Regions from separate parts of the Kurthia sp. YJT4 genome, predicted to be linked through region 2. Evidence: riboswitches for the same ligand, from Rfam matches in the RefSeq annotation. Region 2 holds a riboswitch; each other region holds the start of a gene.

The links. Region 2 has a riboswitch for cobalamin ahead of QN089_RS05830 (energy-coupling factor ABC transporter permease). Riboswitches for the same ligand answer to the same signal wherever they lie in the genome.
Region 1: linked by a shared signal. The riboswitch ahead of metE (5-methyltetrahydropteroyltriglutamate--homocysteine S-methyltransferase) and the one ahead of QN089_RS05830 (energy-coupling factor ABC transporter permease) in region 2 are both predicted to bind cobalamin.
Region 3: linked by a shared signal. The riboswitch ahead of QN089_RS04275 (GntR family transcriptional regulator) and the one ahead of QN089_RS05830 (energy-coupling factor ABC transporter permease) in region 2 are both predicted to bind cobalamin.

What each region holds. Positions count from the first base shown of each region.
Region 1 is NZ_CP126689.1:992,023-997,520, reverse strand. It holds gene QN089_RS04770 (LacI family DNA-binding transcriptional regulator) at 1-652, opposite strand, end outside; gene QN089_RS04765 (glucose 1-dehydrogenase) at 857-1,591, opposite strand; gene QN089_RS04760 (TetR/AcrR family transcriptional regulator) at 1,816-2,397, shown strand; cobalamin riboswitch at 2,933-3,112, shown strand; gene metE (5-methyltetrahydropteroyltriglutamate--homocysteine S-methyltransferase) at 3,266-5,498, shown strand, end outside.
Region 2 is NZ_CP126689.1:1,200,939-1,206,436, reverse strand. It holds gene QN089_RS05845 (sirohydrochlorin chelatase) at 1-521, opposite strand, end outside; gene cobJ (precorrin-3B C(17)-methyltransferase) at 533-2,164, opposite strand; gene QN089_RS05835 ((2Fe-2S) ferredoxin domain-containing protein) at 2,164-2,538, opposite strand; cobalamin riboswitch at 2,695-2,876, opposite strand; cobalamin riboswitch at 3,104-3,291, shown strand; gene QN089_RS05830 (energy-coupling factor ABC transporter permease) at 3,483-4,163, shown strand; gene QN089_RS05825 (energy-coupling factor ABC transporter substrate-binding protein) at 4,163-4,456, shown strand; gene cbiQ (cobalt ECF transporter T component CbiQ) at 4,443-5,222, shown strand; gene QN089_RS05815 (energy-coupling factor ABC transporter ATP-binding protein) at 5,219-5,498, shown strand, end outside.
Region 3 is NZ_CP126689.1:897,462-902,959, reverse strand. It holds gene QN089_RS04290 (glycine betaine ABC transporter substrate-binding protein) at 1-855, opposite strand, end outside; gene QN089_RS04285 (ABC transporter permease) at 866-1,717, opposite strand; gene QN089_RS04280 (quaternary amine ABC transporter ATP-binding protein) at 1,710-2,912, opposite strand; gene QN089_RS04275 (GntR family transcriptional regulator) at 3,114-3,752, opposite strand; cobalamin riboswitch at 4,120-4,314, opposite strand; gene QN089_RS04270 (glutathione peroxidase) at 4,355-4,831, opposite strand; gene QN089_RS04265 (family 20 glycosylhydrolase) at 4,863-5,498, opposite strand, start outside.

The sequences.
Region 1 (5,498 bases), 210 kb from region 2:
AAATTTTTGTCGCTTCCACTTCATATGCACTAATTACTTCTTCAATTTGTAATGTTTGTGCGCAAGAATAAAAGCCTGCTATTCGTTCATTTGCAACATCCTCTTCACTCGATGCTCGAATACATAGTACATTCTCTACGCCACAAGCCATCAAGTGTTGGCAAGCTATTTGACCTCCGAGGAAGTGATCCGTTTTGATTGTCGGAATCTTCTCTGATAAAACGCGGTCTACAGCGACCATGGGAATTTGCAACTTTTCATAGTAACTCGCTTCTATTTGCTTTGTCGCAATAAATAATCCTGCAATATACTGCTGTTGCAATTGTTCAATGATTTGTTTTTCTTTTTCATGTTCATTTCCAATATTACAAAGAATCATTGTAAAGCCGTATTGATAGGCTTGTTCTTCAATTTCTTTTGCTAACTCTGTAAAAAAAGGATTCGTAATATCTGGCACAAGCAAAGCCACCATTTGGCTTTTCTTCGTCGCAAGTGAACGTGCCATTTCATTAGGTCGATAACGCAGTAATTCGATTGCTGCGTGAATCGACTTTTTTGCCTCTTCACTCACATACCCGTTTTTATTTAGATAACGTGAAACAGTAGATGAAGATACACCCGCTTCCTTTGCTACATCTCGAATTGTCGGCATCTTTTCATCTCCTCTGAAACTCATATGGTACCGGTTCCACATAAATATAACGACTTCTTATCCTCATGTCAAACACCTATTTTTATATAAAAAGAAGGACTACGCCAATGCGCAATCCTTCCTTTTAAAGATTCTCTACCTGCTAATACCCCAAGATACAATAGGAGAAAATCAATAGAAGCTATAAATGTTTGGTAAAACGAATTAACGTGCTGACATACCGCCATCAACGATGAATTCTGAACCAGTTGAGTAGCTTGATTCTTCAGAAGCTAAGTAAAGAACTAAGTTAGAAACTTCTTCTGGCTCAGCTACGCGACCCATAGGAATCATTTTAGAGAATGCTTCAACTGCTGCTTTAGTATCTTCTTGAACAACCATTGGTGTAGCAATTACACCTGGGTGTACAGAGTTTACGCGGATGTTTTTAGGAGCTAACTCAAGAGCTGCTGCTTTTGTAATACCACGTACAGCAAATTTAGTATCAGTGTAACCTACAGCGCCACCAACTAAACCGTTAAGTGAAGAAATGTTTACGATTGTACCTTGACCAGCTTTTTCCATTGAAGAAACAACTGATTTGATACCTAAGAATACAGAAACTTGGTTGATTTCAACGATTTTACGGTAATCTTCTACTGAAGTATCAGTGATTGATTTAGCCATAGTGATACCAGCATTGTTTACTAGTACGTTTACTGGACCGAATGCTTCTTCAGCTTTCGCTACAACGTTTTTCCAATCTTCTTCGTTTGCAACGTTTTGTTTTACGAAAATAGCGTTTTCGCCAAGTTCTGCAGCAAATGCGTTACCTTTTTCTTCATTTAAGTCCGTAAGAACGACTTTAGCGCCCTCTTCGATGAATTTTTTTGCGTGTGCAGCTCCCATACCTTGAGCTGAACCTGTAATAATTGCTACTTTACCTTCTAAACGAGCCATTATAAAACTCCTCCTTAAAATCTTTCAGAAATAAACTACACTTGTAAATTAACAAACTTTCATGCATACTGTCAATAGAAAAGCGCTAAATATTTTAATAATAAACTATTTAATTTTAAATTAATTATAACACAACTTGTTCACACATAGCTTAATTTAGGTAATTATAAACTTTCTGTTAAATGGAAATAATGGCATAATGACATTATGAAAGGAATGATTTGATGTCTTCTTCACAAGATCGTAGAATTTTACGCACACAGAAAAAATTAAAAGCTGCACTCATCCATCTTTTAAAAGAAGGACATGATTTACGTTCACTTTCAGTAACGGAAGTTGCACAGCAAGCTACATGTAATCGTGTTACATTCTACTCTCACTATAAAGATTTAGATGACCTTCTTTGCACAATCTTTGATGATTATCTTACAGAACTACTAACCTACTTTAGAGAGAGTTACCAAGCACTGGGGAAAATTTCATCTACAGATGAGCGACTCCACTTAGCTATTTTTGAATATATTTATCAAAATCAATTCATTTTCTCTCTCATTATTAAAGGAGAGATGCTGCCTGGTTCTCAAAATCGTTTTTGTGACAGCCTCGTACAACTAACCGGTAAAGAGATTGCACTAAAAGATGACTTACCGATTGAGGTACCTGCTCTTAGTTACTACTCAACATATGCAAGTCTTGGCTTTTTTATTTATTGGATGAATCAAGATTTCAAAGAGAAACCGGAAGTCATGGCAAAAAAACTAACCTATTTGCAAAGCAAGGTGTTTCAAGAAGCTGAAGTCTTATAAAAGTATGATTGAACTACATCTCCAATTTTTAGATATGTCTAAAAATTGGGATGTAGTTTTTAAATGACTAAATATTCATCAGAAGAAAAGAGGATGAGAAAAAACATTTCATTTTTCTCTTTTAGAGTTCGCAACGAAAAACCGGAACCTCGCCATAGCGCGATTCCGATTTTTCATGCTCATATAAGATGATATTTTCACAGTTATATCCATCCTCTTCAAACTGAAGTACTACCTGAAAACCGTACAGAATTCTTCTTTTTCTCCGTTACATTAAGTCAGTAGCATGTGGATATAAATTCAAACTTCTAATCACTACTTTCCTATAAAATTTTCAGCTCAAGCTATTTTTGCTGAAGGTGGTTTTCTACACGTTCCTATTGGTTCACTTCTTCGTGTTTAAAATACATTACTTTTTTATTTCCTAACTTCTTTCTAATAATTAAATCTCTCAGATGAAATAGTTGTATATTTTTCTGAATATTTCTCTTTTTCTTTTTATTCTAATAGTTTTATGTTATAGTAATCTCTAATTACATAACGTGTAAGAAATGGTACTTATGAAAATAAGTTTAAATGGGAAGAGCGATGTAAATTCGCCACTGTCCCGCAACTGTAATTGGGAGTTTTTCAAACAACGCCACTGTTCTTTAATGGGAAGGCTTGAAAAATGTTGAGCATAAGTCAGGAGACCAGCCATCTTCTAGTACACACCAAATACCTACGTGGAGATAGGTGGTGTTCTGTGCGCATAGACGGGGAAATTATTCCTCTTTTTCAGTATGCATAGATAACGCTTCAGACTATTTCCTTTAAGAAATAGTCTTTTTATTTTGGTTTATGTAAATTCAAAAGGAGGTTTTTTATAATGACAACTGTATCAAGTACAACGATTGGATATCCATATATTGGTGAAAACCGCGAATGGAAAAGAACAGTAGAACAATTTTGGAATCAACAACTTTCAGAAAGTCAATTTGAAAAAGAATTAAAAAATCAACGCATAGCAAATTTACTAAAACAACAAGATAAAGGAATTGAACAAATAACAGTCGGTGACTTTACTTATTATGATCGTATGTTAGATTTAGCTTTTATGTTCCGTCTAATTCCCGAGAGATATCATACATTAGAATCAGAACCTTCATTGAAAACATATTATGCGATGGCACGTGGCTCAGACACAACAATTGCGTGCGAAATGACGAAATGGTTTAATACGAACTATCATTACATCGTTCCAGAATACGAACAACAAAAACTATCATTAGGACACAACTACTTACTTGATTTATTCAATGAAGCAAAATCTGTATTATCAACAACTCCAAAACCAACATTTATTGGTCCATACTCTTTTATTCAGCTAACAAAAGGCTATTGTGAAAAAACAGTCGCATCTTTTATTTTGCAACTATTACCACTTTACGAACAAGTAATTCAACAACTTGTAGATGCAGGAGCTGAATGGATTCAACTTGAAGAACCAATGTTCACGCAAGAGTTAGACGAAGAACAACTACAATTAATTGATGTGATCTATCAACAATTAGCTGATCATGTACCAGGTGCGAATTTAATGATTTCCACTTATTTTGAAGCAATTCCACAATACGAAAGAATTGTACAACTACCTGTAGCAGGTATTGGATTGGATTTTGTTCATGGATACAAAGATAATTTACAAGCAATCAAGCAATACAGTTTCCCAGGAAATAAAGTATTAGCTGCTGGTATTATTAATGGTCGTGATATTTGGGTCAGCCCTTTAAAAGAGGTCACACAAAAAGTTGAAGCTATCTTACAATTAGTTTCGCCAAAAGCATTGTGGCTACAACCTTCTTGTAATTTGCAACATTCACCTGTCACAACCGCTGCTGAAAAAGCATTGCCAACTGTCTTATATAATGCACTTGCATTTGCAGATGAAAAATTAGATGAATTGCGTCATATCACTTATTATATTCGTAATCAATCTTTTGAAACCCCATCTATAATAAAAGAAAATTTAATGGTTATTGAAAAACTTGCTACCGATGTATCTCGGAATAACTCGACTGTTGCACAAGAAATCAAACAACTTAACAAGAAAGATTTTAATCGTTCACAGCTTTTCGAAGAACGTATTATTACACAAAAAAACAGATTACACTTACCTGATTTTCCAACAACAACTATTGGAAGCTTTCCACAATCAGAAAAAATCAAAAAAATACGTTCGCAATGGCGTAAAAAAGAAATTTCAACAGAGCTTTATGAAACTCAATTACGTGCAGAAACAAATCGCTGGATTAAAATTCAAGAAGATTTAGATTTAGATGTATTAGTTCATGGTGAATTTGAACGAACAGATATGGTGGAATATTTCGGAGAAAAACTAGCTGGTTTTGCATTTACTAAAAAAGCTTGGGTTGTATCTTACGGTTCACGTTGTGTAAAACCCCCTATTATTTATGGCGATATTGAATGGCTTGAACCGATGACTGTTAAAGAAACAACAGATGCTCAAGAACAAACAGATCGTTTAGTCAAAGGAATGTTAACAGGACCGGTCACCATTTTAAATTGGTCATTTGTACGTGATGACATCGAACGTAGTAAAGTCGCTATCCAAATTGCACTTGCACTTAAAAAAGAGATTCTTGCACTCGAAAAAAGTGGTATCCAAATCATTCAAGTCGATGAACCTGCCTTACGAGAAGGTTTACCATTACGACAGTCGCGTCAACAAGATTACCTAGATTGGTCAATTAATGCATTTAAATTAGCTACAGCTGCCGTTCAACCAAGTACGCAAATTCATACACACATGTGCTATTGTGAATTTAATGATTTTATTGAACCGATTGTTGCACTAGATGCAGATGTTATTTCACTAGAAACTTCACGTAGTCACGGTGAATTAATTCACTCATTGCAACATACACCTTATCCATATGGTATTGGTTTAGGTGTATATGATATTCATAGTCCACGGGTACCGAGTATAGAAGAAATGTATACGATTTTAGAAGATAGTTTGAATATCATTCCAAAAGAAAGATTTTGGATTAATCCAGACTGCGGACTTAAAACACGTCGCGAAAAAGAAACCGTTGACG
Region 2 (5,498 bases):
GTCACACCCATAAATGCAGGCTCTACATTACGCACACCAATTTGCTCTGACAATAAGCGCGCGATTTTATAAACATCACTATTTGAATCTAAATCACTACCGCCGCGTGCTACTAATAAGACCGTCGTATCTTCATCTTGTTCGTCTTTTACAAAACCACTCTCTGCTAAACGGTACTCTAAAATATCAATTAAACTTGGGTGAATGCCTAATGGACGACCATATGTAATCGATACATGTGGATACAATTCTTTCGCTTCATCAATCGCCATTGGAATATGAATTTTTGAATGCCCTGCTTGTAAAAGCATAATTGGAATCGTAATAATTTTTTGTGCGCCGCGCTCGACACACGCCTTCATTCCCTGTGCAATATTTGGACTTTCAAATTCTAAAAAACATGTTTCCACTAATAATTGTTCTGGTAATTGCGCTTCAATACGCTTTGCAAATTGACGTACTTCTTCATTTCCTGCTGGTAGACGACTACCATGACCTACGATTAATACTGCTGTTTTCATCTTCAACACTCCTAATCCCCACAAGGTGCAGGGGCAATTTTGATTTTTGGTGTGAGATCTTGATAAATAAAGTTTCCAATCTTCTTCACACGTTTAAAATATTTGAATAAGCGCTCATTCGGATGCGCATTTGCTTTGTATTCTTGAATAATCGATTCTACAAGAGGTACTAACTGTTCTTTGTCTAGTCCCTCAACTACAGGTTGACCCGGGTGCGCTGTCCGTCCGACAGGTTTTGCGCCGATAAAGACATCGAATGCACCTTTTCGGTAAACAATTCCGATATCATCCATCACTGCTTTATAACAAGCCATTCCGCAGCCATTAAAACCAATATTTAATGTTTTCGGTAAGCTCATTCCACCAAATGCCTCTTGCAGTGCATCTGCATATGGAATCGCATCGGCTTTTTCACCGTCACAGAAATCACATGCCTTCATTTTCACAACATCGCCAACCGGTGCGATTATGAGACCGACTTCTCGCAAACGATCGGTAATACGTTCAGGTGATGTGGTTGGAATACGAAGAATAAATTCATGGTCTGGCGTATATTCCATCGAACCTTTTTCACCAACTACTTCAGCCAATACAAGCATTTGCTGTGGTGTAATCTTCTTATTCGCTACGCCTGGGCTGACCGCAAACTCGAAAATTGCCTCCATCTTCTGGTGAACATATTGTTTCGGTTCAACAACGGTTCCACCAAGATAGCCAAGCACTTCCTCTGCAAGTGCTAACGTATCTACTTCAAGCTTTTTCGGCTCCACTGTAGCAATTGCTTGTGGCTCGTATGACTTTCCTGTTTCCTGATCCATCGCCCATGGTTCTGCTTCTTTTTTCAAACGCTGATGTGGCTTTAACGGTTGTTTTTCTTCACCAAGTGTATATTTACGCTGATAACCACGCGGTGTAATCATCTTCCCGTCATACATGAATGTCGACGAATTCCCAATGACAACGGTCGTCAACATCCCAATATCGTGTTCCAACATATCCTGTAATGTCGTCATCTGAATTTGCTGCGTCTCACGATAAGCACTTTTCACTAGACCTACAGGCGTATCTGGATGACGATACATCAGTAAAATGCGCTGTGCTTCCGCAATTTGACGTGTACGACGACCACTTTTCGGGTTATAAAAAGCAATAACGAAGTCTGCCATCGCAGCTGCTTCAATTCGTTTTGCAATTAGATCCCATGGTGTTAAATGGTCACTCAAACTAATCGTACAAGCATCATGCATGACGGGTGCGCCTAGTAATGATGCACATGAATTAATAGCTGAAATTCCTGGCACAATCTCAATCGGTACACCTGTTTTCTCCGTCCAACCTTGTTCAATTAACACTTCGTACACAAGTCCTGCCATACCATACACACCTGCATCGCCACTTGAAATAACGGCAACAGACTTACCTGCCTCTGCTTGTTTTACTGCTTCTTGCGCACGCGACACTTCTTCTGTCATCCCTGTACTAATTACGGCTGTCGCTGTAATTAAATCTTGAATCAAATCGACATAGGTTTTATAACCGATGACAACGTCACATGATTTTAATACTTCTACTGCACGATTCGTAATATGCTGAAAGTCTCCAGGACCGAAGCCAACGACATACAATTTTCCTTGTTGTGTCATTAAACTTCCTCCTTCACTTTTGAAATCCCCTTAATCGCTGGTGTATCTTCATTACGAACGAACGCGCCATTTTCAAATGTAATACGCGGTACAACCGTTTTTTGCTCGCCTGCAAGTTGCGCTACAAAGCGTGTCGCTTCTTCTTCCGACGTAATGCTATACCAATCGCCCTTTGGATAATGCACAACGACACATGCATCTTTACAACGTCCATTACAACGTGTACGTGATGTATGAATTTGCTCATCCAAGTTACGCGCTGTAATTTCTGCGCGAATTTTTTGTGTAATTTCTTCTCCCTCTTTACGCATGCAGCTACTACCATTACAAATTAATACGTGTGATTGCACACCATTCAAATTCCAAGTTGTCATGTCTAACATCCCCCTCGTATGTATCCGAACGATCCGCTTTTGCGCAAACAAAAAACCTCTATTCTAGGCGAATAGAGGTTGAACATCCTAAAAATTGGCATAGCGAAATAAGCGTAGCCCAACTACTAGTTTGTCCAAATCTCTTCCCACCGAAAAGTTTGTCCGATTTTAGAAGCAGGTTTCCTGACTCAAGTGTATCCGAACGCAGTCCCTTCTCAGCAATTCGCCAATGGATCTGACTGTTTCGACACTTATACAGTAGCGGGGGCTGTAATGGCATCTCACCATTTTCCCTTTTAACCTAAAAAATAATAGGCACTCCTAAAATACAATCGTTATATGTAATTTCAAAATCTTGGTTATAATCATAACCATAATTTGTCTAACTTTCAAGACACTTTTCTGAAAATTCATTTTGATAGAATATTATTAAAGTTTATTTACCTTGAAAAAACACTGAAATCTCTGCATTTATCCAGTATTCTTACATAAAAAATTTTTGTTAAAAAAAATACGTATTGTCAAAATTTAGCGTTTTATGATAAGCTTTTTTAGAAATATCAAATAATTTTAACGATTCGATGGTGTAAGTTGCTTGTCGCACTTACTTAAAAGGGAAATCGGTGTAAATCCGATGCTGTCCCGCAACTGTGAAGCGGAGTGTATAAACGATATGCCACTGTTCAATGAACGGGAAGGTGTTGATACATGATGAGGCGAAGCCAGGAGACCTGCCACCGAAGATTGATTTCACCCTACGAGGATAGGCGTATGAAAGACAGCTTTCTTTGCTATGTCTTTTTTAACCTATTCTATATTGTAGAATAGGTTTTTTTGTGCACATTCTCAAAGAAAAAGGAGGACGTTTGAACGTGTTGAAGAAATTATTAAAGCTAGTTTATTTTTTACCCTTTCTCTTAATCGTACCAAATCGTGCGAATGCGATGCACATTATGGAAGGCTTTTTACCGATTGAGTGGGCGATTTTCTGGTGGGCCATCTCCCTACCGTTTATCATTATGGGGATTCGTTCGATTCGAAAAACTGTAAAAGAACATCCTGAAACGAAGATGATGCTTGGATTATCTGGGGCTTTCGCTTTCGTCTTATCCGCGTTAAAAATCCCATCGGTTACAGGTAGTTGTTCACATCCAACAGGTGTCGGCTTAGGTACTGTATTATTCGGACCACTGGCGATGAGTGTTGTCGGTTCAATTGTGTTACTATTCCAAGCATTACTACTTGCACATGGCGGTCTTACAACACTTGGTGCGAATGCTTTTTCGATGGCAGTCGCTGGTCCAATTATCGCATGGTATGTATTCAAAGGCGCTCAAAAAGCAGGTTGGTCATTCTCCGTTGCTGTCTTTTTAGCCGCAATGCTTGGTGATCTCGGTACATATACTATTACATCATTCCAATTAGCACTTGCCTTCCCATCTGAAGCGGGTGGCATGCTTGCTTCATTCGCAAAATTCGCAAGTATTTTCTCATTCACACAAATTCCACTTGCGATTAGTGAAGGTTTATTAACGGTCATTGTTATGAACTTCTTACGAAAATACAATGTGGCAGAGTTACGTATGTTAAATATTTTCACGAAGAAAAAGGAGGCAGCTGAATAATGAAAAAGAATCTATTCTTCCTTTTCATCGTCATCGCCCTTGCCATCTTCCCTTTATTTATTCAAAAGGGTGCTGAATTTGGCGGTGCGGATGGTGAAGCAGAGGCAGCCATTACCGAAATCGACAAAAGCTATGAACCATGGTTCTCGAGCATTTGGGAACCACCAAGTGGCGAAATCGAAAGTTTATTATTTGCACTACAAGCGGCAATTGGTGCAGGTTTTATCGGCTACTTCTTCGGTTTAATGCGTGGTCGTACGAAAAAAGAAAAGGTTTCGCATGATTCCAATTGATCAATATGCTTATACGAATCGTTTAAGCAACGTACATCCTTTAGAGAAGATGGTATTGGCACTGAGTTTTTTGCTATTCGCTGTCATCACAAAGGATGTACTTATTTCACTCATTACGTTTTTCGTAATGAGTACTTTTATTTTATTTGCCGCTAAAATACCATTATCACTCTATTGTAAATTACTTCTTTTGCCGGGTTTCTTTTTGCTAACAAGTATTTTTTCGATTCTTATTTCATTTACAACGGCCACACTTCCCCCTCACTATTGGAGTATGTCATTTGGAAGTGTTCAACTTTTTATCGGAAAAGCGAGTGTCGATACAGCGTTTCACCTTTTTTTCTCGGTGCTCGCAAGTATTAGTTGTCTTTATTTTATTGCACTGACAACGCCGATTAGTGCTATCACATATGCGATGCGTCAATTAAAAATACCGATTATTTTTATTGAACTATGTGAACTCACATATCGCTTTATTTTTGTCTTTTTACAAAGTATGCAGGCCATTTATGAAGCCCAGCAATCCCGTCTTGGCTATCAAAAAAAGCGCCGCTGGTTTCAATCTGTCGGTTATTTAGTGACGGCCATGTTTAAAGATGTTTTTCGACGTTCAAAACAACTTCATGAGGCGATGGCTTCTCGTTGCTACAACGAAGATATTTCAAGCCATTATGTAACGTACCAAACCGAACGCAGAAACTGGCTTGGTATTGGCGTTAGTTTATGCCTACTCGGCGCAGTTTATCTAGGAGGTTTTTATTTATGATTACATTTGACCATGTATCGTACCAATATCCTGACGGTACAATCGCATTACACGACCTATCATTCACGTTACCGCAAGGAAAAAAAATTGCACTACTTGGCAATAATGGTGCGGGAAAATCGACACTATTTAAACATCTGAATGGCTTATTTCAACCAACGACAGGTACGATTTTCATGGAAGATACGCCGTATCAATACAACCGAAAAGGACTTCAAGCATTACGTGGACAAGTTGGTATCGTCTTCCAAGATCCAGACGCACAGCTCTTCTCTG
Region 3 (5,498 bases), 300 kb from region 2:
CTCTGCTACTTTTGTTTGGTTTTCTTTAATCCAAGTTTTTGCAGCTTGTTCTGGTGGTGTACCATCATGAATATCTAACATAACTGATTCGATATCATCTGTTGTCCAGTTAAAGTTTTTCAAAATTTTATAAGCATCTGGTGATTTCTCTTTTAGCTTTTTAGAAGCGAATGTATGAATTTGTTCTTCGCCACCATATACTTTCTTCGGATCTTTTAAGAATTTTAAATCATATTTTTGGAACATCCAGTGTGGTGCCCATCCTGTAATAACGATATCTTCTTTCTTCTTGATAGCTTGACCAAGTGCTACAGTCATCGCACCTGAAGAAGATTGTTTTAGTTTCCAATCACTTAAGTTTTTATAATCTTTTAAAGCCTTTTCTGTAGCACCCATGATGCCTGCTCCTGGCTCAATACCTGTGATTTCTTTTTTCGCTTGGTCTTTTAAATCTTCAATTGAATCAACCTTCATATAATCTGGTACAACTAAACCAATTTTAGCACCTTTTAAGTTAACACCTAAATCCTCTACTTGGTCTTTATACTTATCATATTGCGCACCATGTGTATGTGGTAGCCATCCAGCTACCATTGCATCTGCTTTGTTATTTGCGACAGCTTCCCACATCACTGCATTATCAAGTGAAGTTGTTTTGACTTTAATGCCTTCTTCTTTTAAAACTTCAGCAATAACATTTGTTGAAGCTACTTCTGTATCCCATTCTACATATGCAAGTTCAACAGTTGGATCTGACTTATCTGAACTTGAAGAGTTACCGCATCCAGCAAGGACTGCTGATAGACCAAGACCTAAAGCTAGTCCTGCTGCTTTCATTGTTTTTGAAAATTTCATCTAATTCACCCTACCCTTTTTTAGTATTGAAACTTTGTGTTAAACGATCAATTAAGATTGCAAAAATAACAAGTGCTAAACCAGCTACAAAACCTGGTCCAACGTCTGCTCTTTGTACAGCTGTTAATACTTTTTGACCTAAACCTTCTGCACCAATCATCGATGCAATAACAACCATTGATAGCGATAGCATAACCGTTTGGTTTACACCAGCCATAATTGTTGATTTTGCTAATGGTAGTTCTACGTTGAATAATTTCTGTGGTCCTGTACTACCGAAAGATTCTGATGCCTCAATTAATTCTTTTGGTACTTGCTGAATCCCTAAATTCGTAAAACGAATCGTTGGTGGGATTGAGAAAATAATCGAAGCAAACACCCCTGGTACTAAACCAATACCGAAGAATGCAACAGCTGGAATTAAGTACACAAAACCTGGCATTGTTTGCATGAAGTCTAAAACCGGCTTCATAATACTTTCAAATACTCTACTTTTTGACATACAAATACCAACAGGAATCCCGATAATAATCGAAATTAAACTCGCAAATAGTACAAGCGTGACCGTATTCATTAAGTCACTCCATAATCCTTGGTTATAAATAAACAGTAAACCAAGTACTGCGAAAATCGTTAAACCGAGTTTTTTCTTCGTTGCAAAAAATGCTAATACTGCAACTAATAAAATAAATACAATTGCTGGAACCATAAGTAAGAAATCTGTAACGGCAAGCATCATGCTTTCTGTATTCTCTTGAATTGCATCAAAGAAACCTTGTCCGTGTTCCGTAATATAATCCATTGCATTATTCGTCCATTTTGCAAGTGGCATCATCGGAATTTGATCGAGTAAATTATTCATGTGCCGTCACCTCCGCAGATGTTTCTTTTGCGAGAGCTTCAATCACTACACCGCGAATAAGAACCCCAACTAGCTGATCATTTTTCATAACAGCTACTGGTGTTTTTGAGTCTGAAATAATTGGCAACACTTCTTCTAATAGTAAATCGTGTGGCACTGTTAAAATATCTTGTTGTACACAATTGATTAAATTTGTTTGGCCTTCTTTTGCACAACGTAATGCGTCGTCTGCAGTTATGTAGCCAACTAATTGTTTTGGCGGTGTCACTGCTAATACCATACTCACTTGTTCATCTTTCATACGTTTTAATGCCATTTTTGGTCCATCATGTGCCGGATTAATCGTTACTGGTTTCACCATGATGTTTTCAGCTGTTAATACTTTAGAACGGTCGATGTCTTCAATGAAGCTACTTACATATTCATCAGCTGGATTTGTTAGAATTTCTTCACCCGTACCAATTTGAATGATTTGTCCATCTTTCATAATGGCGATTCGGTCACCAATGCGTAGTGCTTCATTCAAATCATGCGTAATAAAGATAATTGTCTTCTTCATATTTTGTTGAAGTTCTAACAACTCATCTTGCATCTCTTTCCGTATTAAAGGGTCGAGGGCTGAAAAGGCTTCATCCATTAGAACAATTTCGGCATCGTTTGCGAGTGCCCGTGCAAGACCTACACGTTGCTGCATACCACCGGATAATTGCTTTGGATATTGATCTTTGAAATCAATGAGTCCCGCGTTCTCAAGTGCTTTTTCAGCTTTGACTTTACGCTCTTCCTTTGGAACCCCTCGAACCTTTAATCCATATTCGGTATTTTTTAAAATCGTTTGATGTGGGAATAACCCAAAATTCTGAAAGACCATATTAATTGAATTTCTTCGCACTTGTCGTAATTGTGTTTTATTCATTTTCGATACATCTGCATCGTTAATGTAAATTTGCCCTGTTGTTGGTTCGATTAAACGATTAAGTAATCGTACAAGTGTTGATTTACCACTACCTGATAAACCCATAATAACGAAGATTTCACCTTCTTTTACTTCAAAGCTTGCATCATAAACACCAACAGTTGCACCTGTTTCTTTTAAAATAGTTGATTTACTTTTCCCCTTCTTTACAAGCTCTTCTGCTTGTGTAATTTTTTTTCCGAAAATTTTACTTACGTTTTCCACTCTTATTTTAGCCAAGAGCTACACCTCAATTCGTTGCGATATCAGTTTGTTACAAAATAAGTAACAACTTAACCCTAACAAAAAGTTGTTACTTATGTCAAATGTAAGCATCAAAATGCCATGTTTCCCCTGGGAGAAACATGGCATTTCCTATCATTATTTTATGTTTATGAATCCTTGTCACAACAAGGTTTATATACCTTTTAAAAAGTCGATTTATCCTTTGTATAAAAAATTTTTTACAATATCGAAAGATGCTTCATTTCCAATAAAGTATAGTACATCATTTTCTTTAATTGATGCATATGGTCCAGGTGATAATAAAATCGTTTCACCGCGACGAATCCCGACAATTGTAGCTGTCGTATTTTGCCAGAAATTTAATTCTTGAATGGTCATATCTAAATACAGGCATTCCGATGTTACAGTCACGTTGAATGGTGCAAATGGATTGAGCGAATGAAAACGATTTGTTCGCGACACTAACTCTTGTGACAGTTGTTCCAAGCGCTCTAATTCTTCTTTTTGTTTGGCGATGGATTGAAAGACATCATGCTGAATTTCATTGACTGATTGCACATCTTTTAATTGATGTACAAATTTTGCAGCTTCTTCATAAGACTTGATGAAGACGCCACTCCCCTTTGTAGCTTGAACGATTCCTAAATCTTGTAGTACTGCAATGGCACGGCGCGCCGTTTCAGATGAAACACCATATTTACTCGCTAATGAGGAACGTGCATATAGCTTTTGCCCAACCTCATATTCTCGATCTACAATCTTAGAGGCAAGGTCAGCCGCAATAATTTGATAACGCGCCTGCTTTATTTTTGTTTTTTTCTCATGTTCGGTCATTTACCGAAACCTCACTCTCCATCTCAAAATATATAGTCCATATAGTAGCACTAAATACATTGCTTTTCTATATCTTTACAAATAATTTATACATTTTTAAAGTAAACGAAACATTTTACTGTATTAAAAAGAAGGAATCACGTATAAACACGCAATTCCTTCTTCTCTAGAGTTTAGTTCTGTTAGGTCCCGTAACGAAACAAATTTTGTATTATACTATTCGGAAGTTGGGGAGTTCTAAATAGTCGTATTGAATCATTGAATGGGAATCGTAACGAGAGCACAAAAAACAGCTTCCCCCACAGGAAAGCTGTCATCTACTAAAAACATAAGTAGCTAACATCAACCTATCCTCGTAGGTAAATAAAGATGCACAGTAGAATTGGCAGGTCTCCTGGCTCATGGTCACTGTGTAACAGCCCCTTCCCATCTATTTAAAGACAGTGGATATGCTTACTACACTCACATTTACAGTTGCGGGACAGCGCTGGAGTCACACCAGCTTCCCTTTTAAGCGAGGCGAATTCAAGGATTCCCTCACACCAATTCAAGCACTATTGATTTACAATTTATATATTATCTTAAAATGTCTAAATTGTCAATCAAATTTCTAAATATTTGACAATATCTTCCTCAAACTGACTTGGCTTATCTTTCGATGCATAACGCGCCACGACATGACCGTCGCGATCTACAAGGAACTTTGTGAAATTCCACTTAATGCTACTACCTAAAAACCCTTTTGAATGTTCTTTTAAATACGTGAATAATGGATGCTCATCTTTACCATTTACATGAACTAATTCATGCATCGGGAACGTAACACCATATTGTAAACGACACTGTTCTGCTGCCGCTTCACCTGAATCTAATTCTTGCTTGAACTGATTTGATGGGAAGCCGAGTACGACTAATCCTTTGTCTTTATACTTTTGATACAATTCTTCGAGTTCTTTGAATTGCGGTGTAAAACCACATTTTGATGCTGTATTCACAATCAATAATACTTTTCCTTCGTACTCTTTCATTGAATACGTTTTTCCATCTTCTAATGTAACGTCTAAATCATAAATAGACATCAAAACACCCCTCAAAAATAATGTATTACTACTACTTTACCTTTTTCATCATTGTCGGAAACAATTCTTTCGTATAGTTGTAAACTTGGTCGGCTGTAGATTTCTTTGAACCTTCTCCCCATATAGAGATGGCTGCACCAGAAATTTTTGACGTAGTTTGCTGATGAGATGAATTCCATCTCCCTAACGTCCAGTTCTTTTTAATATCTTGTTTCATATACTGCAAATCCGAACGAATTGAACCTTTTGATGTAAAATCTACATATAAGTAGTAATCATTATAATTATACACTGTGTGTCCTGCTTTTATTAACTGTGGCGCACTGGGACGAACTTTTTCACGATGCTTCTTTTCAGTTGTACTTTCGGGTTCACCCGTCCAACTCCAAAATGTAATCGCAATCGTTTGATCTAACTTTTTTAAATCTGCCTTCAATAAAGAATCATTCCAAATCCATGTACGCACATGCTTCTTTTGCAAATAACGATTCATTTGATTGAAGTAATGGATGTATTTCACATGATCTTCTTCATCATAGGCAATCTCGTCTCCACCAATATGCATCGTTTTTGTTTTCGGTAAAGCTTGTAAAACTTCACGATATAATGCTTGTACGAATCTTATACTCGACTGATTCGGTGCAATTTGATTCCACTCATCACGCAC